DNA from 4 places in the Fictibacillus sp. Mic-4 genome. Region 1 is predicted to be linked to each of the others. Evidence: riboswitches for the same ligand, from Rfam matches in the RefSeq annotation. Region 1 holds a riboswitch; each other region holds the start of a gene.
The links. A riboswitch is a leader RNA that binds a small molecule or an ion and turns the genes downstream of it on or off. The one in region 1 is predicted to bind S-adenosylmethionine.

Region 2: it holds a riboswitch for S-adenosylmethionine, as region 1 does, so the genes downstream of both, WD019_RS05280 (homoserine dehydrogenase) here and metK (methionine adenosyltransferase) in region 1, are expected to answer to the same signal.
Region 3: it holds a riboswitch for S-adenosylmethionine, as region 1 does, so the genes downstream of both, WD019_RS04325 (YezD family protein) here and metK (methionine adenosyltransferase) in region 1, are expected to answer to the same signal.
Region 4: it holds a riboswitch for S-adenosylmethionine, as region 1 does, so the genes downstream of both, WD019_RS11230 (methionine ABC transporter ATP-binding protein) here and metK (methionine adenosyltransferase) in region 1, are expected to answer to the same signal.

What each region holds. Positions count from the first base shown of each region.
Region 1 covers NZ_JBBHZM010000018.1:15,050-23,296, forward strand. Annotated here, with positions in the region: gene WD019_RS12545 (tetraprenyl-beta-curcumene synthase family protein) at 1-301, opposite strand, end outside; gene WD019_RS12550 (lysophospholipase) at 339-1,118, opposite strand; gene WD019_RS12555 (gamma carbonic anhydrase family protein) at 1,197-1,715, shown strand; gene WD019_RS12560 (VOC family protein) at 1,705-2,076, opposite strand; gene WD019_RS12565 (spore coat associated protein CotJA) at 2,250-2,468, shown strand; gene WD019_RS12570 (spore coat protein CotJB) at 2,483-2,743, shown strand; gene WD019_RS12575 (manganese catalase family protein) at 2,779-3,348, shown strand; gene metK (methionine adenosyltransferase) at 3,416-4,621, opposite strand; SAM riboswitch class I at 4,771-4,898, opposite strand; gene pckA (phosphoenolpyruvate carboxykinase (ATP)) at 5,173-6,756, shown strand; gene WD019_RS12590 (DUF3949 domain-containing protein) at 6,923-7,120, shown strand; gene WD019_RS12595 (alpha/beta hydrolase family protein) at 7,187-7,987, opposite strand; gene WD019_RS12600 (ABC transporter substrate-binding protein) at 8,144-8,247, shown strand, end outside.
Region 2 covers NZ_JBBHZM010000004.1:95,462-103,708, reverse strand. Annotated here, with positions in the region: gene WD019_RS05290 (IclR family transcriptional regulator) at 1-484, opposite strand, end outside; gene aceB (malate synthase A) at 623-2,242, opposite strand; gene WD019_RS05280 (homoserine dehydrogenase) at 2,392-3,681, opposite strand; SAM riboswitch class I at 3,755-3,862, opposite strand; gene WD019_RS05275 (rhodanese-related sulfurtransferase) at 3,968-4,870, opposite strand; SAM riboswitch class I at 5,031-5,155, shown strand; gene WD019_RS05270 (methionine biosynthesis PLP-dependent protein) at 5,239-6,351, shown strand; gene metC (cystathionine beta-lyase) at 6,348-7,520, shown strand; gene WD019_RS05260 (bifunctional homocysteine S-methyltransferase/methylenetetrahydrofolate reductase) at 7,534-8,247, shown strand, end outside.
Region 3 covers NZ_JBBHZM010000003.1:111,877-120,123, reverse strand. Annotated here, with positions in the region: gene WD019_RS04350 (nitrite/sulfite reductase) at 1-661, opposite strand, end outside; gene cysC (adenylyl-sulfate kinase) at 664-1,275, opposite strand; gene sat (sulfate adenylyltransferase) at 1,296-2,444, opposite strand; gene WD019_RS04335 (inorganic phosphate transporter) at 2,513-3,592, opposite strand; gene WD019_RS04330 (phosphoadenylyl-sulfate reductase) at 3,609-4,322, opposite strand; gene WD019_RS04325 (YezD family protein) at 4,491-4,637, opposite strand; SAM riboswitch class I at 4,772-4,878, opposite strand; gene pheT (phenylalanine--tRNA ligase subunit beta) at 4,984-7,407, opposite strand; gene pheS (phenylalanine--tRNA ligase subunit alpha) at 7,422-8,247, opposite strand, start outside.
Region 4 covers NZ_JBBHZM010000014.1:83,922-92,168, reverse strand. Annotated here, with positions in the region: gene WD019_RS11255 (cobyric acid synthase) at 1-1,019, shown strand, start outside; gene WD019_RS11250 (hypothetical protein) at 1,226-1,468, shown strand; gene WD019_RS11245 (M4 family metallopeptidase) at 1,521-3,200, opposite strand; gene WD019_RS11240 (MetQ/NlpA family ABC transporter substrate-binding protein) at 3,405-4,223, opposite strand; gene WD019_RS11235 (methionine ABC transporter permease) at 4,250-4,918, opposite strand; gene WD019_RS11230 (methionine ABC transporter ATP-binding protein) at 4,911-5,936, opposite strand; SAM riboswitch class I at 6,032-6,148, opposite strand; gene WD019_RS11225 (anti-sigma-I factor RsgI family protein) at 6,210-7,424, opposite strand; gene sigI (RNA polymerase sigma-I factor) at 7,500-8,247, opposite strand, start outside.

The DNA of each region.
Region 1 (8,247 bases):
CAACCGGGTCAAGAGACGTACTGCGGTCACATAAATTATCAAGATAATCGCTGATCGTTTGATAAGCGACGACAAAACGAATAACCTCATCTTTATGTTCGCCGGATAGCAATGCAAAAATGGAACCGCCTTCACAGTGGAACGTTTTTGTGTCAATGCTGGCGAGTGCTTGTTTTCTTAATTCTTCATTCGGAATCGTATTCGCTCGCTCTTTCCATTTCCTAAGATAAAAGGAGACAGTTGGAAAGATATCGCGGTAAATTCTATACATAAGTGTCCATGGCTGCTCCGGTACATTCATTCTTTTCACTCCTTGCTCCAAACCAATTGTCTCCCTACTATAAATGCATGGATAAATACGTCACAAAATAACGAAAAACGTCATCGCGCTCCGGCTCATTTAACACTTCATGATATAGCTTTGGATATTCTTTATACGCCTTTTCTGTTAACTCTAACCGATTAAACCATCCGCGCACTTCGTATTTATTGACAATGCGATCTTCTCCCGCCTGCATGATTAAAAGCGGAACATCCGGGAAACGCTTCACCGTTTCATTGGCGATTTTCATTGCTTGAACTAACTCTCTATACCATCTAACCGATACTTTTTTTACAAGTAGCGTATCTTCCGCGTCCCTTAACCTTACTTCTTCATTTCTCGTTGCACTTTCAGGCTCAATATTGGCTGCAAACCGTACGGACGGAGCAATTTTATTAAGTACTCTCGATAATGCTTCCTTCCCTTTGGATGGCGGATTGACAAGTCCAAGACATGGGGAAGATAGAACGACGGCATGGACTGTAAACCTTTTTTCTGTAATCGCACGGATCGTTGCAAGACCCCCGAGACTATGTCCAAAAAGGAAAACTGGCAATTGGTATTTATTAGCTTCAAGCATCCACTGTTCAATCGTCTCTATATATTCATCAAATGAATCAATATGCCCTCTCCTTCTTGTTGTCGTGCCCTGGCCGGGCAAATCGCCCATAATGCAATGAAACCCTGACTCATTCAACTTTCTTATAACCCATTCATAGCGGCCGTGATACTCTCCAGCACCATGAACAATCACAACGACTCCTTTCGCTTGTTCTTTTGATTCCCATCGCCACATATTCTTTACCCCCTTCTGTTATATTTTTCACTTTGGTAAACTAATATAAGAGTCAAAAAAAATTGAGGATGTGAGACGATGATTTACCCTTTTCATGATAAAAATCCTGTTATTAGTAAAACCGCTTTTATTGCTGATTATGTAACAATTACAGGCGATGTCACCATTGGCGACTATAGCTCGATCTGGTTCAATACTGTCATTCGCGGGGATGTGGCCCCGACCATTATTGGAAATGGCGTCAACGTCCAGGACAATTCCGTTCTTCACCAGAGCCCGAACAAGCCGCTTATTCTCGAGGACGGTGTGACGGTTGGACATAGTGTTATATTACATAGCTGCATGATCAGACAAAACGCCTTAATTGGCATGGGTTCACTCATTTTGGATGGCGCTGAAATCGGTGAAGGTGCCTTTATTGGAGCGGGGAGCCTTGTTTCTCAAGGAAAGAAAATCCCGCCCAATACATTGGCCTTCGGACGCCCGGCAAAAGTTATTCGTGAATTAACCCCGGAAGACATACAGGATATGAACCGAATTCGCCGTGAATACAAGGAAAAAGGTCAATATTATAAATCATTGCAATCTAAGCGTTAAACTCAATTTGATTGCCGTCAGGATCACAAACAAACACTTGATGCCATCCTGTCTGGCTGTTCGTTTTATTTAAATAAGGAATTTGATGATGATCAAGAATTTTCAATAACTTATCCATATCCTTCACCCGTATGGCAAAATGGCCATCCCGGCTGTCCAGGTCCGTCGTCCCCCTTCGCGCTTTTCCGTTTGGATGAACAATTAAATGCAATTGTGTGTTGCCAAAATCATACCAAACACCCGGAAAGTCGAATTGGGGACGTTCCTTGCTTTGCTTGAATCCAAGTATACCTTCATAAAAATACAATGCCTTTTTCAAGTCGGTAACAAGCAATGACACATGATGAATTCCTTCGTACATTCCATCCACTCCTTATTTTCCAACCCTGGTAATCACTTATTTTACCATACTTCCATATAAATGATTGAATTTTTACCTTCTCAACAATCTTTTGTTAGCGATTTTTTGTCATGTTGGAAAAGTCCTCCTAATAGAAATAATAGAGAATGAAAAACAGGAGGTGCAAGCCAGGCATGAACACTAAAGGAACAAAAACGTACATTCCCTATCATAGTCCGTATGATCCGTGTGATCCGATCGGAAAAAAGTATTATTCTACCCCGCCAAACCTTTATATGGGGTTTCAGCCTTATAATCTTGAACAATTCTCCCCGAAAGAAGCATTAAAAAAAGGAACGTTATGGCCCGCCTTTTATGATTATTATGAAAATCCTTATGAAAGAAAATCGTAAAGGGGTGAGATGACATGGCCCAATTACCTGCAGAATTTTATCAATTGATGGAAGAACTGCAAGCCGTTGATTTTGTATTAGTGGAATTAACTCTTTATCTTGATACACACCCTGAAGATACAAACTCCATTCATCAATTTAATCAATTTGCACAAACGAGAAAAAAGCTGAAACGCGCAATTGAATCGAAATACGGCCCGCTTCAACAGTTTGGCAACAGCTATGCCGGTGCCCCGTGGAACTGGGACAGCCCACCATGGCCGTGGCAACTTTAACTTCTGATTCAACAACAAGGGGGGACTAGTTTTCAATGTGGATTTATGAAAAAAAACTTCAATATCCCGTTAGAGTAAGTACGTGCAACCCGAAGCTGGCAAAATTTTTAATTGAGCAATATGGAGGGGCTGATGGAGAACTGGCCGCTGCATTGCGGTATTTAAACCAGCGTTACAGCATTCCGGATAAAGTTATTGGATTATTAACGGATATCGGTACAGAGGAGTTCGCCCATCTCGAAATGATCGCGACAATGGTTTATAAATTAACGAAAGATGCAACGCCACAGCAACTTCGCGACGCCGGCCTTGAAGGCCATTATGCAGATCATGACAGTGCGCTTCATTATCATAATGCAGCCGGAATACCGTGGACAGCCACTTACATTCAGGCAAAAGGCGACCCGATAGCCGATCTTTACGAAGATATCGCGGCAGAGGAAAAAGCTCGGGCAACGTATCAATGGTTGATCAACATGTCAGATGATCCGGATTTAAATGACGGGCTTCGCTTTTTAAGGGAAAGAGAAATCGTTCATTCCCAGCGTTTCCGGGAAGCCGTGGAAATTTTAAAAGAAGAGCGCGATCGGAAGGTCTTTTTCTAAACCGCCAATTAGGCGGTTTTTTTAAAATAAAAACCATGGCTTTTTATAAAAGCCATGGTTTTAAACATTAAATATTTGCCTGTTTCTTTAGTTCTTCCGCTTTATCTGTTTTTTCCCACGGAAGTTCAACATCCGTGCGGCCAAAGTGACCGTAAGCAGCCGTTTGCTTATAAATCGGACGGCGAAGGTCGAGCATTCTTATAATACCTGCCGGACGAAGGTCAAAATTGTTGCGCACGAGTTCCACGAGAACTTCTTCGGACACTTTGCCAGTGCCAAATGTATCGACAGAAATGGATACCGGTTGCGCAACACCGATCGCATAAGCAAGCTGAACTTCAACTTTTTCAGCAAGGCCAGCTGCAACAATATTTTTTGCTACATAGCGGGCCGCATAAGCAGCAGAACGGTCCACTTTTGTAGGATCCTTACCGGAGAATGCACCGCCGCCATGGCGAGCATAACCGCCATACGTATCAACAATAATTTTACGCCCAGTAAGCCCTGCATCCCCTTGAGGTCCGCCGATTACAAAGCGGCCAGTCGGATTGATGAAATATTTTGTTTTCTCATCAATTAACTCCTCTGGAACGACAGGTTTAATAACCTTCTCTTTCATATCCGCTTGAATTTGCTCTAAGCTAATCTCTGGATGATGCTGGGTTGAAATGACAATCGTATCAATACGAACCGGCTTTCCATTTTCATCATACTCAACTGTTACTTGTGTTTTTCCATCCGGACGCAAATAAGGCACTTCTTCCGATTTACGCACTTCAGCTAATCGGCGGGATAAACGGTGAGATAAAGAAATTGGAAGCGGCATTAATTCAGCTGTTTCGTTGCACGCGAATCCGAACATTAACCCCTGGTCACCTGCTCCGATGGCTTCAATCTCTGCATCCGTCATTGAACCTTCACGTGCTTCAAGGGCCTTGTCAACACCCATTGCTATATCCGCTGATTGTTCATCAATGGATGTAAGAACCGCGCACGTTTCAGAGTCAAAACCATACTTTGCACGATCATATCCGATTGCCTTAATTGTCTCACGGACAACCTTTGGAATATCGACATACGTAGATGTCGTAATTTCCCCGGCAACTAATACCAACCCGGTTGTTACAGACGTTTCGCAAGCTACGCGGGCATTCGGATCATTTGCTAAAATTTCATCTAAGATCGCATCGGAAATTTGATCGCAAATTTTATCCGGATGTCCTTCTGTTACAGATTCTGAAGTAAAAAGACGACGACTTACCTTTTTTGACAATTGAGGATCCTCCTTCTCCGAAAAGGGAATATAAGATACGGTACTCATTCCTATATATCAACAGTTTAAAACGTTCTAATGGACATAAAAAAAGCCTTTTCCATTACAAAACCACTTGAGGAAAAGGTCCATTCTTTAAAGCCTTCAACCTCTTATTTTCCAAGGTAAAGTTACCTTGCAGGTTAGCACCTTTTCACCTTCGAAGTAATCTCCTTCGTTTTTAGTGTCGGTTGCTGGGTTTCATAGGGCCTGTCCCTCCACCTACTCGGAATAAGAGTAGCCGTTCCCGAATTATAATAGCGTAGTTATATAGTGATGTCAACCTAAACATGAATAGCATTTGCATCACAAGCGAAAATTATTTTTATATGCTTGTATTTAATTTTTACTTATTATATATGTCTCTACTCATTCACCATTTCGCCATAAATCATGAACCTTTTTTTAAAAATCACAATAAAATAGTATACATCATTTGTTTTAATGTGTTATACTAATTCCAACTTAAACAAGTCATTAAAAAACTCTCTTAAAAGGATGGTTTTGCGTTCATGAATACCGTTGAATTCACAACTACATTAAATGATATCTTAAATAGTTCAAAAACATATCATAATCTGCCTGTTCCTATCTTAGTTGAAAAGGCGTTGCTGCGCAATGAAGGAAAGCTTTCTTCCACTGGTGCATTTCAGGCTGTTACCGGGAAATACACTGGCCGCTCACCGAAAGATAAATTTATTGTAGAGGATGAAAGCGTCAAAGACAAGATTGACTGGGGAGATGTCAACCAGCCGATTGCCCCGGAAAAATTTGATCTATTATATAAGAAAGTCCTTCAGTACTTAAGTGAAAAAGAAGAACTGTTTCACTTTAAAGGTTTTGCCGGTGCGGATCATGCATACCGTTTACCGATTCAAGTCATCAACGAATATGCATGGCATAATTTATTTGCCCATCAATTGTTCGTCCGTCCAAACGAAAAAGAAGTAAATGAATTAGAGCCGGAATTTACAATCGTTTCCGCTCCGGGGTTTCTTGCAGATCCAGAAGTTGATGGAACAAATTCTGAAACATTTATTATTGTTTCTTTCGAAAAACGTGTCGTATTAATCGGCGGAACCGAGTACGCAGGAGAAATGAAAAAATCCATCTTTTCCGTGATGAATTATTTGCTTCCTGAACAAGGAATCCTTTCAATGCACTGTTCTGCCAACGTTGGTCAAGAAGGAGACGTTGCCCTTTTCTTCGGATTATCCGGCACTGGAAAAACAACGCTTTCTGCTGACCCGAACCGCCGATTAATCGGTGATGATGAACACGGCTGGGCCAATACCGGTGTATTTAACATTGAAGGCGGCTGCTATGCGAAGTGCATCAACTTGTCTCAAGAGAAAGAACCACAAATTTGGAATGCGATTCGCTTTGGAACGGTTCTTGAAAATGTCATTCTTGATCCTGAAACGAGAGTGGCTGACTATAACGACTCAACATTAACAGAAAATACGCGTGCGGCTTATCCGATTGATGCGATTGATAATATTATTCAACCGAGTGTAGCAGGCCATCCAAATGCGATTATTTTCTTAACGGCTGATGCTTTTGGCGTATTACCGCCAATCAGCAGATTAACGAAAGAACAGGCGATGTACCATTTCCTATCCGGATACACAAGCAAGCTTGCAGGAACAGAACGCGGAATCACTTCCCCGCAGGCAACATTCTCAACTTGCTTTGGAGCTCCATTCTTGCCGCTTGAAGCCACTGTTTATGCGGAAATGCTCGGTGAAAAGATCGATCAGCATGACGTTGAAGTCTTTTTAGTGAACACTGGCTGGTCCGGCGGAGAATACGGTGTTGGAAAACGCATGAACTTAAACTATACGAGAGCGATGGTTCAAGCAGCATTAGAAGGCGAATTAAAATCGGTTGAAACAGCGATTGACCCTGTATTCGGCCTTCACGTTCCGCTTCGTTGCCCTGGCGTGCCTGACCAAGTCCTTCAACCGAAGAAAACGTGGGACAATCCTGAAGAATATGACAAGAAAGCAAGAGAACTTGCCAACAAATTCAAAGAAAACTTCAAGAAATTCCAAAATGTGTCCGCTGCTATTCAAAACGCCGGCCCATTAGTATAACACATTAAATGAAGCCCGTCCTTGACGGGCTTCATTTTTTTGAAGAAAAGCAGGTTGATTATCTCCTCCTTCTAGTTATTTATGTTACAAAATGGAAAAGGAGTGAAAGGCTTATGTCATCAGCTGTTATTTTTTGGGAAGCATTGCTTTATTTTACTTTTTAGTGATGATTCCCGTTCAATATTCCTACATTTCCGGCATAAAAGACAAGTTGAAAAGAACGAATCTTTCACAAGAACATTTATTTGAAAAAATGTCATTTGAAGAAGAACAACTTCACTTTTCTATTCAAGGCAATCCGTTCAATATACCTTCAACGATTGTAGCTAATCTCATATACAAATTACGTCATGGCAACAACTAAAGCACGGTTAGTCAACCCGTGCTTTAGTTGTTAATTCAGAAAGAAACGGATAAGCAAAAATAGCGCTTATCCGTTTTCCTCTGGAGAATGGCTTTTCATCCAATCGCATAATGCTTTTGTTATCTTCCGTTTTTCCCTTGGCGGAAAGTGATGGGTAAATTGCGGGTAAAGCCATTCTTCATGTTCCTTTCCAAGCTTCGCTAAACAGCGCTTCATTTGCAATGTGTGCTCTACGTTCACGTTTTCATCACACATGCCGTGGATCATTAAGAGGGGTACTTGAAGGTCGTGACAATAATATAAAGGAGAGCGCCATTCGTATTCTTCCGAGTATTTGTCAGGGCTGCCGCCGATGACCCGTTTCATCATCCGCCGCAAATCAACCCTTTCTTCATACGTCCACCGCATTTCCGTCACTCCTCCCCATGTCACAACCGACCGGATTTCCGGAAACTTTATCGCTGTAAAAAGAGCCATCGGGCCTCCCCTTGAAAAACCGAATACATGAATATCATTTTCTTTTACTTGAGGAAGCGACTTTAAGACGGTATATGCATGGAATGCATCGTAGCGGTCTTTCCCGGCAAAATCTTCATTCCCCTCTCCACCTTCGTTTCCGCGATAAAACGGAGCTAGAACGACAAACCCGTGTGCGGCAAACTCGATGAGTCTTGCAGGACGGACCATTCCGACTTTTTTGATGCCTCCGCGCAAGTACAAAAGCCCTGGCAGCGGTTTAGATACAATCGGTACGGAAAGCATCCCTTTCACTTTTAATCCTTCACTTAAATACGTCACTTTATATAACTCAATGTTCGGATGCGGTGAAGGAAATCTTTGTTTATAGATGATCTTCTCGCTATGTATCACCGTAAGAACCTCCGTTCCAATGTTTGTTCCCATTTCCACTTCAAACAAAATAACGTTACCTATTTTGTTCTAGGTAAACACACAATTAAATGCTCCTACATAAAGTATTACATAAAACAATAACTTCATCCTAATCTAAAGGAGTTGAACACAATGAAAGGGATTAAAGCAAAGATCTCCCTTCTTGTTTCCCTGGTGCTTTTATCATGTGTTCTCATCAGCGCTTGCTCGAAATCGTCCATATCTAAAAAACAAAC
Region 2 (8,247 bases), on a different contig from region 1:
GCCTTGGAAGACCTTTTTGTTCAATGATTTCCATTACTTCATTTTTAGGGAGATAGGCAAGAATCGTTTTCCCTGCACTTGTACAATGCATCGGAGCCCGTTTTCCAACTTGCGAGTGCATTCTTAACGTTTCACTGCCTTCCAATTTCTCAATATAGACTGCTTCTTTTTGCGAATAGATGACCAGATGAATGACTTCGTTTGAGATTTCTTCTAATTGCCTTAAATAAGGAGTTGCTTCCTTGCGAATATCAATGGAATCTAATAATTTCGCGCTCAATTCTAAATATTGATAGCCCAATCGATATTTTTTCGTCTCTGCATCTTGCTCAATGAACCCGTGCGCGACTAACGTTGCCAAAATACGAAAAATCGAACTTTTATTTAATTCCAGCTGCTCAGCCAACTCGGTTACACCATAGCCGTCTTTTCTCGAACTTACTAATTTTATGATTGTTAATGCTCTGTCAATTGATTTAACCATACAAATCCCCTCGCTAACCCATCCAATCTATTTCTTTAATTACATCCATTATAGCTCATCCACCTTTATTAAACTAGAATAGTCTCGAAATTCTTGAAAAATAAGGGATATGCCTTCAAAGCACATCCCTTTAAGCGATTACTTTCCTTCTTTTATTAATAGTTCGTAGCCGGAAATGGTTAAAAAGTCTTCAAATTCTTCATTTCTCGTCAACTCTTCAAACCATTGTCTCGCCTGATCAAATTTGCCTTGCTCAAACGTTTCAACTCCAATGGACTGTTTAATTTTTTCCAGTTCCTCATCGACATATTGGGAAAAGAGCTCAAATGTAATCTTTTGACCGTTTTCTAATACCCCTTTTGGATGCCGAATCCACTGCCACACCTGGGCTCTCGATATTTCAGCAGTCGCAGCATCTTCCATTAAATGATGAATAGGCACTGCTCCACTTCCTCTTAACCACGCTTCCATATACTGTATTCCGACATTAATATTTGTTCTTAATCCCTCTTCTGTGATTGGACCAGTTGGAATTTCCAATAAATCTTCGCTTGTAATTTCAATATCCGCCAATTGTTTGTCCACTTGATTTTGACCAGGCATAAATTCATCAAATACACTTTTTGCAACCGGAACAAGTGCCGGGTGGGCGACCCATGTTCCGTCATGGCCGTTCGTCGCTTCCCGTTTTTTATCTTCATACACCTTTTCAATCGCCTTTTGATTTGCTTCCTCATCATTTTTCACGGGAATTTGCGCCGCCATTCCACCCATCGCATGAGCACCCCTCCTGTGGCACGTTTTTATCGTCAATAACGAATACGCCTTCATAAATGGACTTGTCATAGTCACGACCGAACGATCCGGCAGAATATAGTCTGGAAGATTGCGGAATTTTTTCAAATAGCTAAAAATATAATCCCATCTGCCACAGTTAAGGCCAACAATATGATCTCGCAATTCATAAAGAATTTCATCCATTTCAAAAGCAGCAAATATCGTTTCAATTAAAACGGTAGCTTTAATGGTCCCTATCGGGATTCCTAATTCCTCCTGCGCTTTGACAAATATTTTATTCCATAATCTCGCCTCTAAGTGGCTCTCTAGTTTCGGCAAATAAAAATAAGGACCGGATCCATTCTCAATCAATGTTTTTGCATTGTGGAAGAAATAAATGGCGAAGTCAAACAATCCTCCAGATACAGGCTCACCATTGATAAGGAGATGTTTTTCCATCAAGTTCCAACCACGTGGACGAACGATAAGGGTGGCCGTTTTATCATTTAATTCATATTTCTTTCCATTTGCCGGATTGATGTAGCTGATCGTTTTATTCACAGCGTCCCGTAAATTGATCTGCCCCTGCACAATGTTTTCCCATGTTGGCGAAGTTGCATCCTCAAAATCGGCCATAAAGCCATTTGCTCCAGAGTTTAGGGCGTTAATGATCATTTTTCGATCTACAGGGCCGGTAATTTCTACTCTTCTGTCTTGAAGGTCTTTCGGTACCGAACTAATTTTCCAATTCCCTTTGCGAATGTGTTCTGTTTCCGGCAGAAATTCTGGTAGCTTTCCGCGGTTAACTTCCGCCTGTCTTTCATCCCGAAGCTTCATTAGCTGCTGTCTTTCTTCTTCAAATTCAATCGCTAATTTCTTAACAAACTCCAGCGCTTCCACCGTTAATATTTCAGCAAAGCCCTGATCCATTTTCCCTTTAATTTCTACTCCCTGCAAACGATCAACATTGCTCGTTGTCATAAAAAAACTCCCTTCACTATTCTATCTTGAATTTCGTTGCTTATTATAGAACGTCGTTCCCTTTTATGATTGTACCAATATTTTTAAAAAAATTCAATTATTTCAGCCAAAAACACCTCATCTCTAAAGATGAGGTGTTTTTCGATCAATTAGACAACTGCTTTTTCTTTTACACGTGTAAACATTTGTTCATTTGTTATCTGGACCGGATAAACGGAAAATTCATGTCCAATACAATTTGATTCTAGATTTCCTTTCACTAAGACAAACGCGTTGCCATTTTCAATTTCGCCACTTGCATGTAGAAGGTCAACTGAAGATTCGATCTTTTTAACAATATCGCTAAATTCTTTCTCGTTTAAGACATTCTTAATAAAAAGGGCAAAGACGTTGCTTTCTTTAGATTCTTTTCGCTTCTCTTCCCTTTTTCCTGTCTTCACTTTTTCTTTATTTGTTGTTTTGTACACCGAAATTAAATCTTCAAGGATGGCACTTGCAGTTGGAAAAGCTCCGGCACCGGCTCCTTGCAACGTTAAATATCCGAGTAGATCCGTTTTTATTCGAACGGCATTGTCGACTCCTTCTACACCATAAAGCGGATGTTCTTGATCGACAAAGATCGGTGTTACTTGAACGTCAAGCGTTTCATTTATTGTAACGAGCTGTTTTAATCGCAATCCAGATTGTTCAGCAAGCAGCAGCTCTTCCGTTTGGACATCTTTAATTCCTTTTACCTGCACATGATCCCAATCTGGTTGCTCGCCAAACACCCAATCACATAACACCATCGCTTTATAAAAAGCGTCGATTCCTTCAATATCATTCGTTGGATCCGCTTCAGCGTATCCTTGTTGCCTGGCAATTTCCAGTGCTTCATAAAAAGATGAACGATGATTTCTCATATAGCTTAAAATAAAATTCGTCGTTCCATTAAGAATCGCTTCAACCCTCTCGATTCGATTAACCTGGAGCAACTCTTTAATCGTTCGCAAAACAGGAATTCCACCGCCGACACTTGCTTCATACACAAAGCGGACATCATTTGACTGAGCGATTTGCAAAAGTTCTTTTCCAGAGCGAGCAATTAAGTCTTTGTTCGCCGATATGACATGACACCCTGACTCAAGAGATTGTCTGATAAAAGTAAATGCCGGTTCCTTTCCCCCGATGGCTTCAACAACAACATCCGGCTTGTCTTTTTGAAGGAGTTCCTGAAAATTTGTCGTTACAAAAACATCTTTCGGCAGTTCCCTATTCTTAGTTGGATCTTGAATGAGGATCCCGGTAATTTCAACTGCTTTCCCTAATAAAGAGCTAAAATGACCTTTTTTCTCAACAAGCCCTGTAAATACCCCATATCCTACCGTTCCTAATCCCAGAAGCGCCACTTTAATGATTTGTTTTTCAATTCCCTTATTTTCTCCGTTTTTTTCATTCATTTTTATCCCTCCAGATAAGTATCAAGGTATAAAAAAACCCCTCTTCATAAGAAGAGGGGTTTTCGCTCGCCTCCTCTTATCAATCAGGAAAATTTTCCTGCAGGTATTAGCACCTTTTCAAACATTGTTTGAAGGTTGCCGGGCGTCATCGGGCCAGTCCCTCAGCCTCTCTGGATAAGAGTCCAATATATGTTATTTTTACTAGCATCTTAAATTAGTTAATAATGTAACACGGAGAATTTGAAAAAGTCAATGCCTTTTTCAGATTTTTAGTAAAAATCTTTTTTTAAATGGCATGTTCTTTTACATAACGATTCCACTTATGTTCGGCGCATTCTTTGCTGCAAGAGCGTTTATGCTCACGCTCGCATTCTTCGCACATAAGCAAATGTTTATTGCATTCAGGATTTCCGCACTTGACATAACGTTCTTCGGGCCTTCCACAATGGTAGCATTTCCCGACTATCCTTTCTTCACCCGTGCGGTTAACAGGAACGGAGATTCTTTCATCAAAAACATAACATTTTCCATCCCAAAGGGCTCCTTTCACCTCTGGATCATATCCGTAAGTGATAATGCCCCCTTCTAACTGGGAAACATCCTTAAATCCTTCTTTGATTAAAAAGCCGGAAAACTTTTCACAGCGAATGCCGCCAGTACAATACGTTAAAACTTTTTTATCTTTAAATTGCTCGAAGTTTTCCCGAACCCATTTCGGCAGGTCACGGAAAGTTTCAATATCCGGACGAATCGCTCCGCGAAAATGGCCGAGATCGTACTCGTACGTATTTCTCGCATCTAAAATGACGACATCTTCTTGCTGCATCGCTTCATAAAACTCTTTAGGTGATAAATGTTTTCCCGTCAGTTCATTCGGGTTAATGTCTTCTTCAAGGCTTAAATTCACAATCTCTTTTTTCACTTTCACTTTCATCTTTTTAAAGGCATGCTGGTCAGCCTCTTCGATTTTAAAAACGATATCAGAAAAGCGCGGGTCTTTTCGGAGGTCAGCCATATAGTGATCGGTTTGCTCCACCGTCCCTGAAACCGTTCCGTTCAGCCCTTCGCTCGCCACAAGAATGCGTCCTTTTAATCCTAATTCTTTACAGTAATTCAAATGTTCTTCCGCAAAGCTTTGAGGATCATCAATTGGTACATATTTATAATATAGCAATACTCTAAAATTCATGTTTCATTCCACCACCTGCTAAAATATCCTTCCCTATCATAACAAAAAACATCAAAAAAGAAAGTGTTCAAATGAGGAAACGTTTGAAAATGGAAAAAAATTTGTTGCAATCTCAAATCATCTGTTGTAAAGTTAAGAAAATTAAATGAAAACAACTCATTTCTTATCAAGAGAGGTAGAGGGACTGGCCCGATGACACCTCAGCAACCTTCAAGCCGCCGGCAAAACGCTTGAAAAGGTGCTAATTCCAACAAGTTCAGCTCTTATGGACTTGGAAGATAAGAAGAACGACTGTTATCGGTTTTAAAGTCTTCTTCTTATAGAAGGCTTTTTTTATTTTTCGTTACTACTTTAGAGGAGATGGGGAAATGTATAAAATCGAAACAAAACTCGCACAAATTGGAAACCGAAGTGAAAACGCTACTGGAACTGTAAATCCTCCAGTCTATTTTTCTACCGCTTACCGCCACGATGGGATCGGCCTATCAACAGGCTATGATTATTCACGCACGGGCAACCCTACACGTTGTCTTCTTGAAAAAACGATCGCCGACCTTGAAGGCGGGGACGCAGGCTTTGCTTGCAGTTCAGGAATGGGTGCAATCCTTACCGTGCTCGCACTCTTTCAATCTGGTGACGAATTCATCGTTTCTAAAGATTTATACGGGGGCACGTACCGTTTATTTGAAGAAGGATTCCGTAAATGGGGATTAAATTGTATTTATGTCGATACTTCCTGTTGTGACGAAATCGAGGCAGCTATCTCAGAAAATACGAAAGCGGTTTTTCTTGAAACACCAACGAATCCATTAATGGAACAGGCCGATATTCGAAAAGTTGCGGAAATAACGAAGAGACACCAAATACTGCTCATAGTTGACAACACCTTTTACACACCGCTTCTCCAGCAACCGATTAAAGATGGAGCGGATATCGTCATTCATAGTGCAACGAAATATCTGGGAGGGCACAATGATGTACTAGCGGGTTTAATCATTTCGAAAGGAAAAGAGTTAAGTGAATTGCTCGCTAAGCATCATAATGCATCCGGAGCCGTTCTCGGTCCGTTCGATTCATGGCTTCTCATGAGAGGCATGAAAACATTGGCATTGCGCATGAAACAGCATGAAAAAAACGCGAAAACGATTGTCCAGTTTTTAGCGAATCACGAAGCGGTTACTGATGTTCTTTATCCCGGAAAAGGCGGAATGCTTTCATTCCGTTTGGTGAACGAGTCCTGGGTCGACCCGTTTTTGCGAGAATTGAAACTGATCACATTTGCTGAAAGTTTAGGAGGTACGGAAAGCTTTATTACGTATCCTGCGACACAGACACATGCCGATATTCCTGAAGAAATTCGGATAAAAACTGGCGTATGCAACAGACTGTTGCGCTTCTCTGTAGGTATTGAAGATGTAAATGATTTAATTAAAGATCTTGCACACAGTTTAAGCAAAGTAAGTCAGGGGGTATTACAATGAGCGATAGTCTAGACTATACCTTTCAAACCCGGTTGCTCCATAATTCCAATAAATATGATCCGGCAACAGGTGCGGTAAGTGTTCCTATTCAACATGCATCGACCTTTCATCAATCGGATGTTGACCATTTCGGCAAATACGACTACGCCCGTTCTTTAAACCCAACACGTGAAGCGTTGGAAGAGACAATCGCTCAATTGGAAGAAGGTACAAGAGGGTTCGCTTTTTCTTCAGGAATGGCCGCCATCTCAACGGCCTTTCTTCTATTATCACAAGGAGATCATGCCATATTGCCGGATGACGTCTATGGCGGAACATTCCGAATGGTCACGGAAGTTCTCTCGCGATTCGGAATTGATCACACTTTTGTTGACATGACGGATATCAATGCGGTAAGACAAGCGATTCGTCCAAATACAAAGCTTATTTATATTGAAACACCATCCAATCCGCTCTTAAAGGTTGCAGATATTCGGGCTCTGTCTTCCCTGGCAAAAAACATCGGGGCATTTACCTTTGTTGATAATACGTTTTTGACTCCTGCTTTGCAAAAACCACTTTCACTTGGCGCGGATGTCGTTTTGCATAGCGCGACAAAATTTTTGTCAGGACATAGCGACGTCGTTGCCGGTCTTGCAGTAACAAATGATGAAGAACTCGGGAATAGACTCGGCTTTTTGCAAAATTCGTTTGGCGCCATCCTTGGCGTTCAAGATGCCTGGCTTATTCTTAGAGGGCTAAAAACTCTCCATGTACGGCTGGAACAATCGGTAAAATCAGCAAAGCAGATCGCAAATTTTTTACAGGAGCATTCATTGATTAAACACGTTTATTATCCGGGACTTTCTTCCCACCCGGGATATGAAATTCAAAGCAGCCAGGCGAATAGTCCGGGCGCCGTCCTCTCTTTTGAGCTAGGGAACGAAGTTGATCTCCGTTCATTTTTAGAACAACTTCAATTGCCGGTATTCGCTGTTAGTTTAGGTGCCGTTGAGTCGATTCTGTCTTTTCCGGCAAAAATGTCACATGCGGCCATGCCGAAACATGAACGTGAAAAAAGAGGAATATCCGACTCTCTATTAAGATTGTCGGTTGGACTTGAAAACCCTGAAGACCTTATGAAAGACCTCGATAAGGCACTTTTTGCATCTAAGAAAGTTTTTGCATGAAAGGAGAATAAGGATGGGACTACTGGATGAATTAAAAACGAACATATTAATAGGCGACGGAGCGATGGGCACCCTTCTTTATTCTTATGGAACGGATTGTTGCTTTGAAGAATTAAATCTATCTGAGCCGGATCAAATTGTAAATATTCATCGTGCCTATATTGAAGCTGGAGCGAATATCATTCAGACGAACACGTATGCCGCTAATTATTTTAAGCTCGAACGTTACGGGCTTGAGGATCAAGTAAAAGATATTAATAGTGCCGCCGTTCGCTTAGCGAAAAAAGCGGCAAGAGACAACGCGTATGTGCTCGGTACGATTGGCGGAATTCGTTCGATCAAGCCAAACTCGGTCACGGTGGTAGAAATTAAACGAAGCTTTCGCGAACAATTGTATTGTCTATTAATGGAAGAAGTAGATGGAGTTATTCTAGAAACCTATTATGATATCGAAGAACTAGAAACCGTCTTGCAAATCGCGCGAAAAGAAACGGATTTGCCGATCATTGCCCAGATTGCGCTTCAGGAAGTCGGCATCTTGCAAGATCGCACCCCTATACAAGAAGCATTATCAACACTAGAAGATCTTGGAGCAAATATTGTTGGGCTAAACTGCCGGTTAGGACCTTATCATATGCTGCAAACATTAGAAGAAGTATCGATTCCAAAACATGCTTATTTATCCGCTTATCCGAATGCAAGCCTCCCATCCTACAATGATGGCAAA
Region 3 (8,247 bases), on a different contig from region 1:
CTTTCACATGAAATCCTTTCACAATTTCTCCATTAAGTTCTTTTATTGCAGGGACGAATGCAACGTCGTTAATTTCCGCATGGCCCGCGTTATGAATGCTTGCACTGATGGAGATTTTATACTTCCGCGGCAAATTTGAGAAATCTTCGTTTCGTTCAAAATAGTCGAACACTTCCTTGACGACCGGTGTCGTATCAAATAATTCATCCCGGTCGATCCCCGCAAGCGGATTTCCGATAATATTCCTTGTAATGTCTCCACAGGCTCCAGCGGTTGACAATCCAACCTTTTGTAGCCGCTCAAGAATATCCGGAATTTGTTCGATCGTTAGCCAGTGAAACTGAATCGCCTGGCGTGTCGTTATGTCAAATATGCTTCTGCCGTAGTCTTTGCTAATTCCGGCAAGCGCCTTTATTTGTTCATAGTTTAATACACCGGAAGGCACTTTAACGCGCATCATAAAGTAACCGGCTTCTTTCGGCCGTTGGAGGTAAAGGCCAGCCCATTTAAATAAGTCCCACTCTTCTTTCGGGATAGAATCAAATCCGTTTTTTGCATAGGCCGGGATGTCTTCAAAAATTTTCAATCCGTCTTTTTCTAATTTTTTCAGTTCTGTTTTATTCAATTTTTCATTGGTAGCCCATGTCTTCACATAAGACATCCTCACAGCCCTCCTTTAATTCTTCCTTTTTCTATTAAGTAAGCAATCACTTTGTCTGCACACTCTTCAATCGAGTATTGATCTGTCTCAATAACAATTTCCGGGTTCAATGGCTCCTCATATGGAGAACTAATTCCGGTAAACTCACGGATTTCTCCATTCCTCGCTTTTTTATACAACCCTTTCGGATCTCGGTTTTCACATTCGTTTAATGGACATTTTACATAGACTTCGATAAAGTCACCTTGATCAAACAATTTTCGAACATTGTCCCGATCCTCAAGAAAAGGAGAGATAAAGGCAGTTAAGACCATCTGGCCGCTGTCGACAAACAATTTCGCCACTTCGCCGATGCGGCGGATATTTTCTTTCCGGTCTTCATCTGAAAATCCGAGATCTTTATTCAATCCAAAACGAATATTGTCTCCATCAAGCACGTAACTTCTTACGCCGATCTCATGAAGCTTCCTTTCTACAAAATTGGCTATCGTTGATTTCCCCGAACCGGAAAGCCCGGTGAACCAGATGACATTACTTAAGTGATTGTTTAATCTTTGCCTGTCTTCCCGTTTAATCGTTGCTTCATGCCAGGTGATATTTAAACTTTTCGTCATGTTAAATCTCCTTTGCCTGTTTACGTTGTTACCGTACCCTGCTTTAATCCTTTAATTAGCACTTCGACCACTTCAGGCCGGCTGAATGTTTTCGGCGGCATTTCACCGTTTCTTAGCAATTCTCTAACTTTTGTTCCTGAAAGAATAACATGATGTTCTTTATCATGCGGGCACGTTTTCGTCGAAGCCATATTTTCGCATTTTGTACAATAAAAGCTATGTTCGAAAAACAGTGGAGTTATTCCAAGTTCTTCTTTCGTAAAATGGCTGAAGATTTTTTGTGAATCATAAGTACCATAATAATTTCCAACACCCGCATGGTCACGGCCGACAATAAAGTGTGTACAGCCAAAGTTTTTGCGGACGAGCGCATGGAAAATGGCTTCTCTAGGACCGGCATAGCGCATAGCTGCCGGAAAAACAGCAAGAAATACACGATCTTTCGGATAGTAGTTTTTAAGCAGCACTTGATAGCTTTCCATCCGTACGTCTGCCGGAATATCGTCAGATTTTGTTTCGCCGACAAGCGGGTTTAAAAATAATCCATCGACGATTTCGAGCGCCGATTTTTGAATGTATTCATGTGCGCGATGAACCGGATTTCTCGTTTGGAAGCCAACGACGGTCTTCCAGCCACGTTCTTCAAACTGTTCACGCGTTTCAACCGGATCAAGATAATACTCGTTAAACCGCGCTTTTTCCGGGCGGCGAACGAGCGTAATTGGGCCACCTATATAAACTTCTGGCCGTTCAAATAACTTTTTCACACCGGGATGAGCCACTTCCGAGGTTCGGAAAATATTTTCAGCTTCGACAATCTTATCCGGTTCATAGATGGACTCAATTTCAATGACGCCATAAACGTTTCCGTCCTTGACGAGCTTTGCAACATCTCCTTCGGATAACTGTTTTGACTTTTCTTTTTCAACCGGAAGAGTGATCGGAATCGTCCACGGCTCGCCGCTAGTAAGATGCATTTCGTGTACGACTGCTTCATAATCTTCTTTTTTCAAAAATCCTTTCAATGGACTATAGGCACCGATCGCAATCAACTCTAAATCGCTAAGCGCCATTTGGTCTAACTCAATTTCCTTTTCAATTTTTTCATAGGAATACCCGGGGTTCCAGCGATTAATTAATGTACCTCCATGCGGATCAATTAAACTCATTTATTTTCCCTCCGTTTGTTTATGTTTGAGACTTGCTATTAATCTTTTATCGTCGCTTGCAATACGAATCAAATGCCACCTCCTTCTTCATGAAATGTACGTTTTTCTTTTCGAATCGTTTTTAAAAGACTAATAGATCCGATTGTTGCCAAAAACACGCTGGCAATTACGATAAACGTGTAAAAATCACTATCCAGGAACACCTTTACCATCGCATATGAGATGACAAGTGAAAATACAGGTGACACGATCCAAACTTTCATCATTTGGTTAATAATGCTTTTTTGCCATAAGTAAAATCCGTTCTGCGCCGTTCCGAGACCGATGATCGCTGATGTCGTGACCTGTGTTAGCGGAACCGGTAAACCAAAAATAGAGGCGATAATGACCAATATCCCTCCCGTTCCGGAAATGGCGCATCCTTCTAAAAGGGAAAACCGAGTTATCCGTTTTCCATTCGTCTCAAGCACTTTGCCGCCAAAAAAAACCGCTCCTAAACTAACAAATAACCCGCCAACTAATGTTCCTGCGGATACGGACAACAATCCGGCACCAACTAGAGGGCCCACTGCATTAGCTACATTATTCATTCCAGCCGAAAATGCTTCAAGAAAGCCGGCACCAATAAGCAAAACAGCGAGCCAGCGTTTCGGTTGTTTTGCTTTCATCACCGGATACGTTTTCTCAATCTTGCTAATTAATTTTGATGCACCGAATGCGAGCAAAAAAGCGACAACGGGGATAAACAGCCAGAAAAACATAACCGTTACTAAATTGGTCAGGTATAAAGCTTTGTACGCAATTCCAACTCCCACTACAGATCCAACCGTAATTTCACTCGTTGATAATGGGATCCCAATCACATTGGCAAAAAACAGAGATACCGCCGCTGATGCAAGTATAATGACAACGATTTTGACCGTTAATAAAGATGATGGAACAATTCCCGATCCGATGGTTTTGACAACTTCTCCCCCGCCAATTGCCGCCCCAAGGAAAATGCCCCCTCCGCAAATCAAAAGGGCGATGGTTTTTCGCCGGACGGCACCCGCTCCATATGCGATCCCCATTGACGCAGCTGCCCCACTTGCCCCTATATTCATCGCAAAAAAGAAACCTACCGCAAAAGCTATATACGTTACGATCATCGTTTATCTCTCCTGTTTACGTCTGATGCAGCCCACATTCCGTCTTTTCTAGAGATGCCCATCTTCCGGCACGTAAATTTGTTGCATCATTCGTTGGGAGCGTGCATTTTTCACATCCGATGCTCGGATATCCTTGATCATGCAATGGATTGTATGGAAGATCATGTTTATAGATGTATCTCCACACATCTTTCCATGTCCAATGGATTAATGGACAAACTTTGATGGATTTAAACTTTTCGTCTTTATTAATAAATTCCGTTTTGCTTCTTGTCGGTGATTGGTCTCTGCGCAATCCGGTGATCCATGCTGTACTGCCCTCGAGCGCTTTTTGCAGCGGAATTACTTTTCGCAAATGGCAACATTGATTCGGATTGGTCTTCCAGAGCTCTTCCCCATACTGAAGCGCTTGCTCATCAAGTGTGATTTCTGGCTCTACAACAACAAAATTCAACTTTGGATATTTCTTTTTCACCTTATCAATCAACTCATACGTTTCTTTAAAATGGACATTCGTATCGAGAAAAACAACTTTTGCATCATCCTTCACTTTTGAAATTAAATCAATAAGAACCATCCCTTCGGCTCCGAGACTACACGCATAAACGATTGATTTCCCGTATTCGTCATACGCCCATTGAAGAACTTCGATCGCCCCTTTTGTATCATCTTCAAACGGAATTTTAAGTTGTTCTCCGCTCCAAGTATCATACGTTAATTGCTTTTTCACTGTGCTCTCTCCCCTTTGTTTTTTAAACAAAAAAGGCGATCTTAACCTAATAGGATCCGGTGGTCTTCCAAGCCTATATGCATCAAATTGTTTAGTTCCCACATTAGACTTTTCGCCTTTAAATCAATTAGGTTAAAACCGCCTCTAGTTTGTCTAGTCAGCGCAACATTATTTAATTCTTACTTTTTCACTTCGCTCCAATTGAATGACTTTGCCATCCTGAACGACAAGTGTAATGGAGCCAAATTTCATCGTCTCCAACATCTCTTTAATTCGCTCAAAAATGGTTTCTGTATGCTCTTGTTTGCTCCCCATGCCCATTCCTCCCAATCGATCTATTCGAATTGCTTTATTTAAACCGCAAAGAATAAGCTATTTCATCGAACCGAAAACTTCGTTAAAAAAAAGAAAAACCTCCCATTCCGGAAAGGCTAAGGCAAAATCTATTTCCCTTATCTTTCAAAATGGCAACCATTTTGCTGGAATTGGCACCTTACATAATCTGCAGGTTGCCGGGCATCATCGGGCCAGTTCCCTTTGCCGCTCTTGATAAGTTTGGTTTGTTGTTTAACATTTTAATTTGTTCAAAATAGAAAGTCAAGTATTTCTATCGGATTTATTTTTCAAAATAAAAAAGTGTGACTTTTCGTCACACTTTTCCTTATTTACGCAATGTAGCGCCGAAACGTTCTTCAAGGCTCTTCAATACGTTTTCATGTGCTTTTAGAACTTCTTCGTCCGTCAACGTCCGTTCAGGGTCGAAATATTTTAATGAAAACGCGAGCGATTTCTTTCCTTGTTCCATCCGCTCTCCCTGATATAGATCGAACAAATTCACTTCTTTTAAAAGATTTCCGCCGGCTTCCTGAATGACCGTATATAAGTCACCCGCCGGAAGGTCTTCATCAATCACTAAGGCAATATCGCGCGTTACCGAAGGATAGCGCGGCAATGTGGAATAAACAGTCGGTTCTACTTCGGCTTCTAACAGTTTTCCTAAATCGAGCTCGAACACATATGTTTCGTTAATGTCCCATTCCTTTTGTGTTGCCGGGTGAATTTGGCCCACTAATCCAATCTTAATGCTATCGAGTTTAATAATAGCTGTTCTTCCCGGGTGCATTCCGCTGACGTCCCCACTCTCGAAACTAATCCGGGTGCTAAGGCCAAGTTCGGCAAACAGTCCTTCGAGTATGCCTTTAGCAACAAAAAAGTCGACCTTTTTCTTTTCCCCCTGCCACGGGTGTTCGTTCCACATTCCCGATAAAGCACCGGCAAGATAAACTCTTTCCTCAGGCAAATTAACCAGCTCTTGCTCTTTATTCACAAAAACAGAGCCAATTTCATAAAAGCCGATGTCTTCAAGCGCCCGATTTTGATTGTATAAAATCACTTCAAGCAGCTGTGGAATGAGGGACAAACGCAATGTACTCCGATCTTCGCTCATCGGATGCGCAACCGAAATCGGATAAACATCTTCCTTCTTAAAAGAGAAACTTTTTGCTTTTTCCGGGGTTGTCAAAGAATACGTGACAGCCTGGTAAAGCCCCGCTCCTTCTAAATAACGACGAACCTTTCTTCGTTTCTCTTGAAATGGTGTCAATCCGCCCGGCCTTGCTTCACTTAACGGATAAGTGGCCGGAATACGATCGTAGCCATAGATTCGCCCGACTTCTTCCACAAGATCCGCATCAATCGTAATATCAGGTCGTCTGGTCGGGACCGTTACTGTGAACGTTTCACCACTCTGTTCGTATGGAAGCTTAAGGCGGCTTAACTTTTCACCGATTTCATCAAGGGAAATGTTCGTGCCAAGCAGTCCGTTGATCCTCGTTTGTGTTACGCTTACGTTGATTTCCTCAACGATGCGGCTTCCCGCTTCAACAATCCCGCTGACAACCTCTCCGCCGGCATAGGCCGCCATTAAAGATGCGGCCCGGCGAGCGGCATCATACACGCGGTTACGGTCAATTCCTTTTTCAAAACGGGTGCTGGACTCGCTACGAAGACCAAGGTCTTTTGAAGCGGCACGAACACGTTGGCTATTAAAATAGGCCGCTTCCAAAAGAATCGTCGTTGTATCTTGCTGAACTTCCGATGTTGCCCCTCCCATTACTCCGGCTACAGCGACGGGCTCTTTACCGTTTGTAATAACGAGATGATTTTCGTTTAATTGTCGTTTCACATCATCCAATGTAACAATCTCTTCATTTTGTTTAGCACGACGAACGACAATTTCCTTCGAACCAAGACGGTCATAATCAAAAGCATGAAGTGGCTGGCCGTACTCAAGCAAAACGTAATTGGTAATATCAACGACATTATTAATCGGCCTGATTCCTGCAGCCATTAAACGGTTTTGCATCCATAACGGGGATGGTTCGATATGGACGTTTTTAATGATCATCGCCCCATAGTACGGATTGTCTTCCTCTGATTCGATTTGAACGGAAATATAATCGGATGCCTTTTCGGCTGTCGGCGTAATTTCAATGTCCGCAATCTTTACTTCCTCGTTTAAAATGGCGGCCACTTCATAGGCTACACCAATCATGTTTAAACAATCTGCCCGGTTCGGTGTCAGGCCAAGTTCAAGAACAAAATCCGTTAGATTCAAAAGTTCAAGCGCATCTACTCCAACTTCAGCATCACCCGGCATAATGAAAATTCCATCCGTATATTCTTTTGGAACGAGCTTCGTTTCTACCCCGAGCTCTTCTAAAGAACAGATCATGCCGTTCGATTCCTCGCCGCGAAGTTTCGCTTTTTTAATTTTGAAGTTTCCTGGAAGCACAGCCCCGACTTTTGCAACTGCCACCTTTTGACCTGCCGCAACGTTTGGCGCGCCGCAAACGATTTGCACCGGTGCTTCTTCACCGATGTCGACCTGGCAAACCCTGAGCTTATCTGCATTCGGATGCTGGACGCATTCTAGAACGGAACCAACGACAACCCCGGACACTCCTTTATTTAATGACTCTACTATTTCTACTTCAATGCCGCTCTTCGTTATTTTCTCCGCTAATTCATGAGCAGAAATATCAATTTTCACAAATTCTTTTAACCAATTATATGAGACTAACATGTGCTCCCCTCCATTTAAGCCTTTTTGAATTGTTTTAAGAAACGGATGTCGTTCGTATAAAAATGACGGATATCATCAATGCCGTACTTTAACATCGCAATCCGTTCAGGCCCCATTCCGAAAGCGAATCCGGTATATTTTTTCGAATCAAATCCTGCCATCTCTAAAACGTTCGGGTGAACCATGCCCGCTCCGAGTATTTCAATCCAACCGGTCTGCTTGCAGATCGAGCAACCTTTTCCGCCGCATTTAAAACAAGATATATCCATTTCGACGGAAGGTTCCGTAAATGGGAAGAAACTTGGCCGGAGTCGGATTTTCCGCTCTTCACCGAACATTTTTTTCGCAAACGCCGTAAGCACTCCTTTAAGGTCGCTTAACCGGATATTTTTATCTACGACGAGCCCTTCAATTTGCATGAACTGGTGGGAGTGCGTCGCATCATCATTATCACGGCGGTATACTTTGCCCGGCGATATAATTTTAACAGGACCTTTTCCTTCATGCTTTTCCATTGTTCTCGCCTGCACTGGCGACGTTTGCGTACGCAATAAAAGATCTTCCGTGATAAAGAAAGAATCTTGCATGTCGCGTGCCGGATGCCCCTTTGGCAAATTTAGCGCTTCGAAATTGTAATAATCGGTTTCTACTTCTGGCCCTTCTGCAACGGTAAAGCCCATACTTAAGAATAGATCTTCGATTTCATCAATGACAGCTGTGAGCGGATGGCTATTTCCTTTGTTCACCGGGCGGCCCGGAAGCGTTACATCAATCGATTCTGCTTTTAATTTTTTTTCAATTTCAAGTTTTCCAAGTTCCTCTTGCTTCTGATCAAGGGCG
Region 4 (8,247 bases), on a different contig from region 1:
TTGATAGAGGCGGTGTATTTGCAAGCCTTGTTGGTACCCTGCAGCTTCTTGATCCAATCGACCGGGAGCGTGTCATTGGTGTAATCATTAACAAATTTCGCGGTGATCTTTCATTGTTGCAACCCGGACTCGACTGGTTCGAAGAATATACCGGAAAACCAGTGCTTGGCGTCGTTCCTTTTATCCCTGATTTATATATTGATGCGGAAGATTCACTTAGTTTGGAAAAATATACTTCAAAGCCAAACATCGATAAAAAGGAAATTGATATAGCGGTTATTCGCTATCCAAGAATTTCGAACTTTACAGATATCGATCCGTTTTTAATCGAAGATGATTGCCATGTGAGAATGGTCAAAAAGCCGGAAGAACTCGGAAAACCGGATTTGGTCATTTTACCGGGCAGCAAAAACACGATCGAGGATCTTATGTATTTACGGGAAAACGGCCTTGAAAAGCAGCTTTTTGATTTAAAAGCAAAAAAACAAAGTTATTTTTTTGGAATATGCGGAGGATACCAGATGCTCGGAAGCGCCATCTTGGATCCTTATCATGTGGAATCGCCAAATGAAAAATGCGAAGGGTTAAAACTTCTCCCGATCAAAACTACGCTTACGAAAAAGAAAACAACGGTATTCTCAACTGGTGAAGTGAAGTTCAGTAAAAAAATGATCGATGTGAAAGGTTATGAAATACATATGGGCCAGTCCAAACGGCTTGATGATACCCCTTCCTTTATTCAATTAGAAAACCATCAGGACGGGTGCTTCGACTTGAAAAATAAAGTAATCGGTACGTATTTCCACGGCATTTTTCATAATGACGAATTCAGGCATGAATTTCTGAATTTAATTCGTATGGAAAAAGGCTTTGAACCGCTTGAAAATCGAATATCATTTAAGGATATTAGTGAAGATAGCTTTAACCGGCTGGCAACTGTTGTAAGAAAACATGTTCGAATTGACGACATTAAAAGGAAAATGGAAGAGTTTCAAGCATCCTCAATCGATGTTTCATAAAATGCCTGCTTGAGCCATATAGTTTAATAAAGAAAATTCGGCGATTGGCGAACGTTGAACAAACGAAGATGCAAGGCTGTTGCATTTGTGCCGACCGCTTCGGAGTTCTACTTTCTTTGTGGTGCAAAACGCGTGCTATATTAAGGCATAAGTGACCTGTTGAAATTGGTTTAACTTGTGCCCCGAATAAGGAGGATGTGTGTATGATGCAATCAAAAGAATTACGATTGAGGCGCATTCAACACCTGGCTCATGAAATTATGGATGATATGAATTTACGCCACGAACCGAGACATTCAGCAACGTTACGTCTTGTTATTGATAATCTTTCACGGGCAATCGGGGACCTTGCCGATCCTTCAGGATACTCCTTAGAATATTTAGAGGAAAAAGTGGGAAATGCCCATTATCTTCTTTTTAAAGATAAACGTAAACTAAAAGGGGTTTAAGAGATTTCTTAAACCCCGGGAGCCTCTTTTCTCTATGCAAAGAGGCTTCGTTTTATTTTACACCGACAGCGTCAAATGCCTTATTAACCGTAGTGACTTCCGGTGAACTTGTTCCGTACAAGTCAGCAGCGGCCTGTACAAGAGCGGCACGTGCCTGGCTGAAAGTAGAGGAGGCTGTGAAGTATTGCGTGTTTGCCCGGTAGAAAATGGCGCCTAATTTATCATTGCCAATTCCTGAAACGGTCACTCCGTAATGGGTACCACCCTTTGCAATTAAGTAAGCTGCTTTGTTAATGATTCCGCTGTTCGTATGAACGCCGCCATTATCACTTGTTCCCGTATAACGCTTAGAATAGTGGTCCGGATCTCCATATTTCGCAGGATCGCTCATCGAGCGTAACGCATCGTTTGGCACAGCAGGTGTATAAATGTCTTCTCCTATTTCATAATCCGGGTTGCGGTTATTATAAAACTCTACTAGCGTTCCAAAAATATCAGACACCGCTTCATTTAAAGCACCGGACTCGTTTTGATAGATTAAGCCAGAGCTTGTATCAGTGACCGCGTGTGTCAACTCATGGGCAACAACATCAATCCCTCCTGAAAAAGGAATGAAATTCGTGCCATCCCCGTCTCCATATACCATTTGTGAACCGTTCCAAAAAGCGTTGTTATAGCTACGGCTGTAATGAACCGTGGACTTTAATGCGCCGCCCTTATTATCATAGGAATTGCGTCCAAACACATTTTTATAGTAATCGTACGTAACCCCTGCGTAATAATGTGCATCAACTGCCGGTCCATCATACTTTTGATCTAAACGATTATCCGTATCCGTCCATAGCGTTCCCGGCAATCGGGTGCGGTTAGCTCCGTCATACGTAATGATTCCGCTTCCTCTCGTATTATCTTGTAAATAATAGGAAGAACCTGAAAGCGTCATGTTGAGAGTTTTCGAGTCGCCCAGTACACCAACCCCGCTCCCTGTTGTATTTGAACCGGTAATGGGACCCCCGTTCCCTGGTTTACCACCCTTTTTCAGAGGAGAGGTTTGTTCAATGGCTTCATCGATATTGTTATATTTGTTTAAGATTTTTCCTGTTGAGGCATCAATAAAGTAATTATAGTTTCCGGGTTTTGGAGAAAGAAAGTTTAAGTTGACAAGGTACGCATAGACAGCATCTTTTCCTCCATCATAAACTACTAAATGAGCAGTCGGAAGTTTTTCAAACGAAGGAGAGTAACCTAAATCTTTTTTTGCAATGTTAATCGCTGTTTTAGCATTCAATTTTTTCTTCGCTTTAAGCCCTTCCTTCTTATCTAGATCAGGGATGACAGTTCCAGAAATAACTGTTAGCACTCCATCTTCAGAAACATGCGCTACCTGTGTGGAGCCCCACACTGGCACGCCTTTAAACACTTGTTGAAGACGAAGAACGGTTTGCCCCTGCTTGTCCTTTTGACTCGACTTTACTAGAAAGGATTTTTCGGCTGAATGTGCTCCGATTTTGTATTCATTTTTATGGCTGTCGAAATAGCTGAACACGACATTTTTTGCACTTTTTGAAGACGGTTTTGTTAAATGCCCCGAAATAAATTCCGGAGAACCTACCGTCTTATTGTACATTTTTGTCGATAATACATTTTTGGGCGCAGCGAAAGCAGATGCGCTCGAAAAAACACTTGCCGTCAAGCCAATTGATAATCCCAATGCCAATACTTTCTTGTTCACAAACATGCCTCCCCATAAAAATTTTTAGAAAAACCTCGAAAACTATCATATCATAAAGGTTGTTAAATTCATACTATTCTAAAAATTTTGATTCTGTTTTACTACGCTACTTAAGCGATAATAGGAATAAAGGCATACCATCAGCATTATAAAAATAAGCGTTTAGACACTTGCAATAAAAAAACAGCCGAAATGGCTGTTTTTTTATTGATTGACTGGCACAACTGCGCCTTTATATTTCTTGTTAATAAAGTCCTGGATTTCCTTTGAATGAAGTACATCAACTAATGCTTTTACTGGTTTTTTGTTTTTGTCCCCTTTGCGAACCGTAATAATGTTTACAAATGGGGAGTCTGCCCCTTCAAGGGCGATTGCATCTTTCTTCGGATTTAATCCTGCATCAAGTGCATAGTTTGTATTGATTAAGATCGCATCGCCTTCACCATTTTTATACGCTTTAGGAAGCATGCCTGCATCAATGTCAGCTTTAAACTTAAGGTGTTTAGGGTTTTTCACGATATCTTTTAGCTGCGCATTGTAGCTTACGCCTTTTTTCAACGTAATTAACCCTTCTTTTTCAAGCAATAGCAACATACGTCCATGGTCGGCAACCGAATTGCTCATAATGATTGTCGCCCCGTTCGGAAGGTCTTTTAACGATTTATATTTTTTCGAATACACACCAATCGGTTCAATGTGGATTCCGCCAGCGTTTTCGAACTTGTAATTTTTATGATCTTTCATTTGTGATACAAGGTAAGGAATGTGTTGGAAATAGTTTGCATCGATTTCTTTATCAGCCAATGCTTTATTTGGCAATACGTAATCCTGGAATGTTTTAATTTGAAGATCAATGCCTTTTTTCTTCAAAAGCGGTTTAGCCTGTTCCAAAATTTCTGCATGTGGTACAGAAGTAGCCCCAACAACAATTTTATCATTGCTCATTCCTTCTTCTTTTTTCCCACAAGCAGCAAGTGCCAGTGAAAGTGCTGCAACGAGAATAATGCTTAAAATCTTTTTCATCAGAAATAGTCCCCCTTGTTTGTAATTTAACGCTTATCAATGCGTTTTGTTATAAGATCACCAATAAATTGGATGATAAACACAATAATTAAAATCGCAACCGTCGCTACAAACGTAACGTCATTTTGTTCGCGTTGATATCCCCAAATGTAGGCAAGGTTTCCAAGGCCGCCTGCACCGACTACACCCGCCATAGCCGTATAGCCGACAAGGGCGATCGCCGTTACCGTAATACCCGAAATTAATGCGGGCAAGCTTTCAGGGATTAGCACTTTAAAGATGATTTGAAAATTAGTAGCGCCCATCGATTTAGCTGCTTCAATAACCCCTTTATCAACTTCGCGTAAGGCGATTTCAACCATCCGTGCGTAAAAGGGAGCGGCTCCAATAATTAAAGCTGGCAGAGCAGCATTAGCACCTAGCATAGACCCTACTAATATTCTTGTAAAAGGAATTAATAAAATAATTAAGATAATAAATGGCACAGAACGAAAGACGTTCACCACTGCGGCAATTATCATATTAAAAAACTTATTTTCCCATTGATTGCCTCTATTCGTTAAAAATAAAGCAAGGCCTAACATTAGTCCTAGTATAAAGGTGAAAAGTACACTAACCCCCGTCATATAAAGCGTTTCAATTGTCGCATCTTTAAAGACGCCCCACTCAACATTCGGAAATACGGTATTAAGCATGTGAGATCACCTCCACCTGTACTTGCTGTTCATTTAAGAAACGAATCGCTTCTTTCACGGATTCCTCTCTGCCGTCTAATTGAATAAACAACGTTCCATATTGCCCATTTTGTGTTTGCGACATTTTTCCTTGCAAAATATTTACACTTACATCAAATTGCTTGATAACTTCAGTAATTAATGGCTGCTCCGCCTTCGTTCCGACAAAAGTTAGTTGAACGATATGACTACTAGGGTTTTGTTCAAGTAAATGGTTAAGAGTATCTATCGTTTCCTCCGGTTCAGTCACTTGCTTCACAAATTCTTTAGTAATTGCTGCTTTCGGTGTTTTAAATACTTCAAGCACAGGACCGATCTCCGCAACCTTACCGCTCTCCATCACGGCAACACGGTGGCATATTTTTCGAATCACGTGCATTTCATGAGTAATTAAAACAATAGTCAATCCTAACTTTTTATTAATTTCAACCAGCAAATTTAAGATGCTATCCGTAGTTTTCGGATCAAGCGCAGATGTCGCTTCATCACATAACAATACTTCCGGATTATTGGCGAGCGCTCTTGCGATTCCGACACGTTGTTTTTGTCCGCCGCTCAACTGAGCAGGATAAGATTCACCGCGTCCTTCTAAACCTACAAGCTGGATTAATTCATCAACCCGCCTCTTCCTCTCTTCTTTCGGCACTCCTGCAATTTCAAGAGGAAATGAAATATTTTCACGAACGGTACGAGACCAGAGGAGATTAAAGTGCTGAAAGATCATGCTGATTCGTTGACGCTCTTTCCGCAATTCTCTTTCACTCAAATTCGACAGGTTTTTTCCCGCCACTGTAATCGTCCCACTCGTTGGGCGTTCCAACATATTTAACATACGAATTAACGTACTCTTGCCGGCCCCGCTATAGCCGATAATTCCAAATATTTCTCCTTTTTCAATTTCGATATTGACGTCATCCACGGCATGGACAGGTCCGTCCTTCGTTTGAAAAAGCTTTTTCACTGATTCGAGCTTAATCAACTACATTCCCCTACTTTCTGTTGTTACTTTGTTGAAAAAACAAATGCCTTTCTGCGTAAATGAGCAGAAAGGCATAAATGTATCTATGCGCCTTCTTCTCATCTCCCAAAGCAATTGATTCGCTTTGCAGGAATTGGCACCATTTTAAGCGTTATTCGCCTAACGGTTGCCGGGTTTCATCGGGCCAGTCCCTCCGCCTCTCGTGATAAGAACAAGTCGTTCTATTATTTTTTCATTTTTATAGTTGAATTCTATCACCCATGTCGAATGCTGTCAAACACTTTTTCGTCTATTTTTATGATTATGCCTCCGCCAATCATTCCCTCTATTCACACGTTTTGGTTTATGGTGTTGAAGATGTTGAGGGTAACGCTTTTTTATGTAATTTCCCCTGTCTGAGTGATACAGCGCTTTACGTTTATTGTGTGGCGGACGATATTTTTTCACTCGACGTTGATGTAGATCGTGCTTGTTTTTATGTAATGGATGTTGGTTGCTCGAATGGCGTATATTTTTCAAGCGATGCCGTTTATAGTCGTGATGGTTAACCAACGGCTTCTGTTTCATTATTTGACGCGATTGCCTATCCTTCGACTGTTTTGGCACAAAAACGGTCTCTCGTTTTTTCTTTTCCTCATTTTCTTTTTGCAAAACGCTTTTTTTGGGGCGTTTGGCTTTATTATGTTTATGAATGACCTTATTTTTTATAGTCTTATTTTTCCGCTTATTGTTCGGCTTATTTCTTATCTCTATATTTCTTTTCAGCTCGGAAAACGTCTTCTTCTGAACATCCTTAAGGGAAATCTTTTGTCCTTTATTCTTTGCATCTAAATATAATAAATATTTCCCGGTAGATATATTATTGTCGCTTGCCTTCTGGTGTTTTTCAGAATCCGCTTCTTTTATATTTACTGTAACTTGATGATTGGCGACTATTTTATTTCGTTTAATGGTTGCAATTGTTTTTTTTAGCGAAGATGACAACTTTTTATTTGATGGGTCAACTACTGTAGTCACAATCATTACATCTTGCCTGTCATTTAAGTACCCGCTCGCATTAAAAGCATCTATTAACTGGCCGGAAAAAGAAGACAGGCTCATCTTCTCTTTATAACGGATCTTTTTTAATAAATCTGCCGCATCATGATTCCATGATTGCACGTCAATGACCTCTAACCTTGAATTTACTCCCACTTCAAGACTTGGATTCACATCAAAACTTACATAAGCGGCCGCTGCTTCATTTTCATTTTTGATAGGAATCATCCCTGAAATAAGAAAAAAGACAAGGAAAAGAATAAGTGTAAGCGAAAAAGATGGCAATAAAGAACAGGGCCTTTTTTTAGAAACGGCAAAATAGGATGAATGATATTCGCTTCCAACGACCGGCTGTCTGCCGGGCGGAATGCGAACAGAAACAAAACATCCATCCTTCGTAAGAAGTATTACCTTTCCTTTTTTTACTTCCATTACAATGCCGCTTTTCATGTAACGTGTCCCCTCCTGCATGTAGAAGGAGTTGCTTCGTATAACGTTAGCTTGTCCTACTTTTAAACAACATCCTTAAGACTGAATGTATGACTTTAACGCTTTAAAGTCGCCTAAATAAATTAATGATACAGCTATTATATATTTTCGGTTTCTTTCGATTGTTTTACGACTGCAGGAAACCATGCTTAACAAATCTTTTATTGGCAGTTGCTTTTTTTCCATAAGAAAATCAGCTAATTCTTTATTTTCAACAATCAGTCGGGAAATTTCTTTCGCGTTTTCACGGGCATCTACATGTTTTGGACAATGTTTGGAAAGAACTTTAAAATTCAACCCGAATTCTTTTAAAAGTTTTTGATATTCCTCAATTTCATACACGCGGTTTTCTGATTGAACTTGTTCTTCATAGTAATCTAATGCCGCTTTTTGTTCTGCATAGCTCTCTTCAAGACGGCCTTCCTCATCTTCCTCTTCAGGCTGAAGGTAAATTAATCGGTTTTGACGCACTTCTTTTCGAATATAATCAATCACCCGGCGTCTTATTACCATATCCGCAAACGATAAAAACCGGCTGCCCTGGCCTTCCTGATATTGATCAATTGCTTCATTAAATGCAAAGAGACCTACACTAAATTCATCCATCGTACGATCTATATATTGACTGCATACTTTTGACGTTACTTTTTTAATAAATGGTTGATATGCTTCGATCAGTTCATTACGCAGAATATCATTACCACGCTGAATTTTCAATACTTTATCTTCAATCGTCATAATTGTTTTATTAATCGATGGTACAAATGCTCTAAGTTCCATTGTT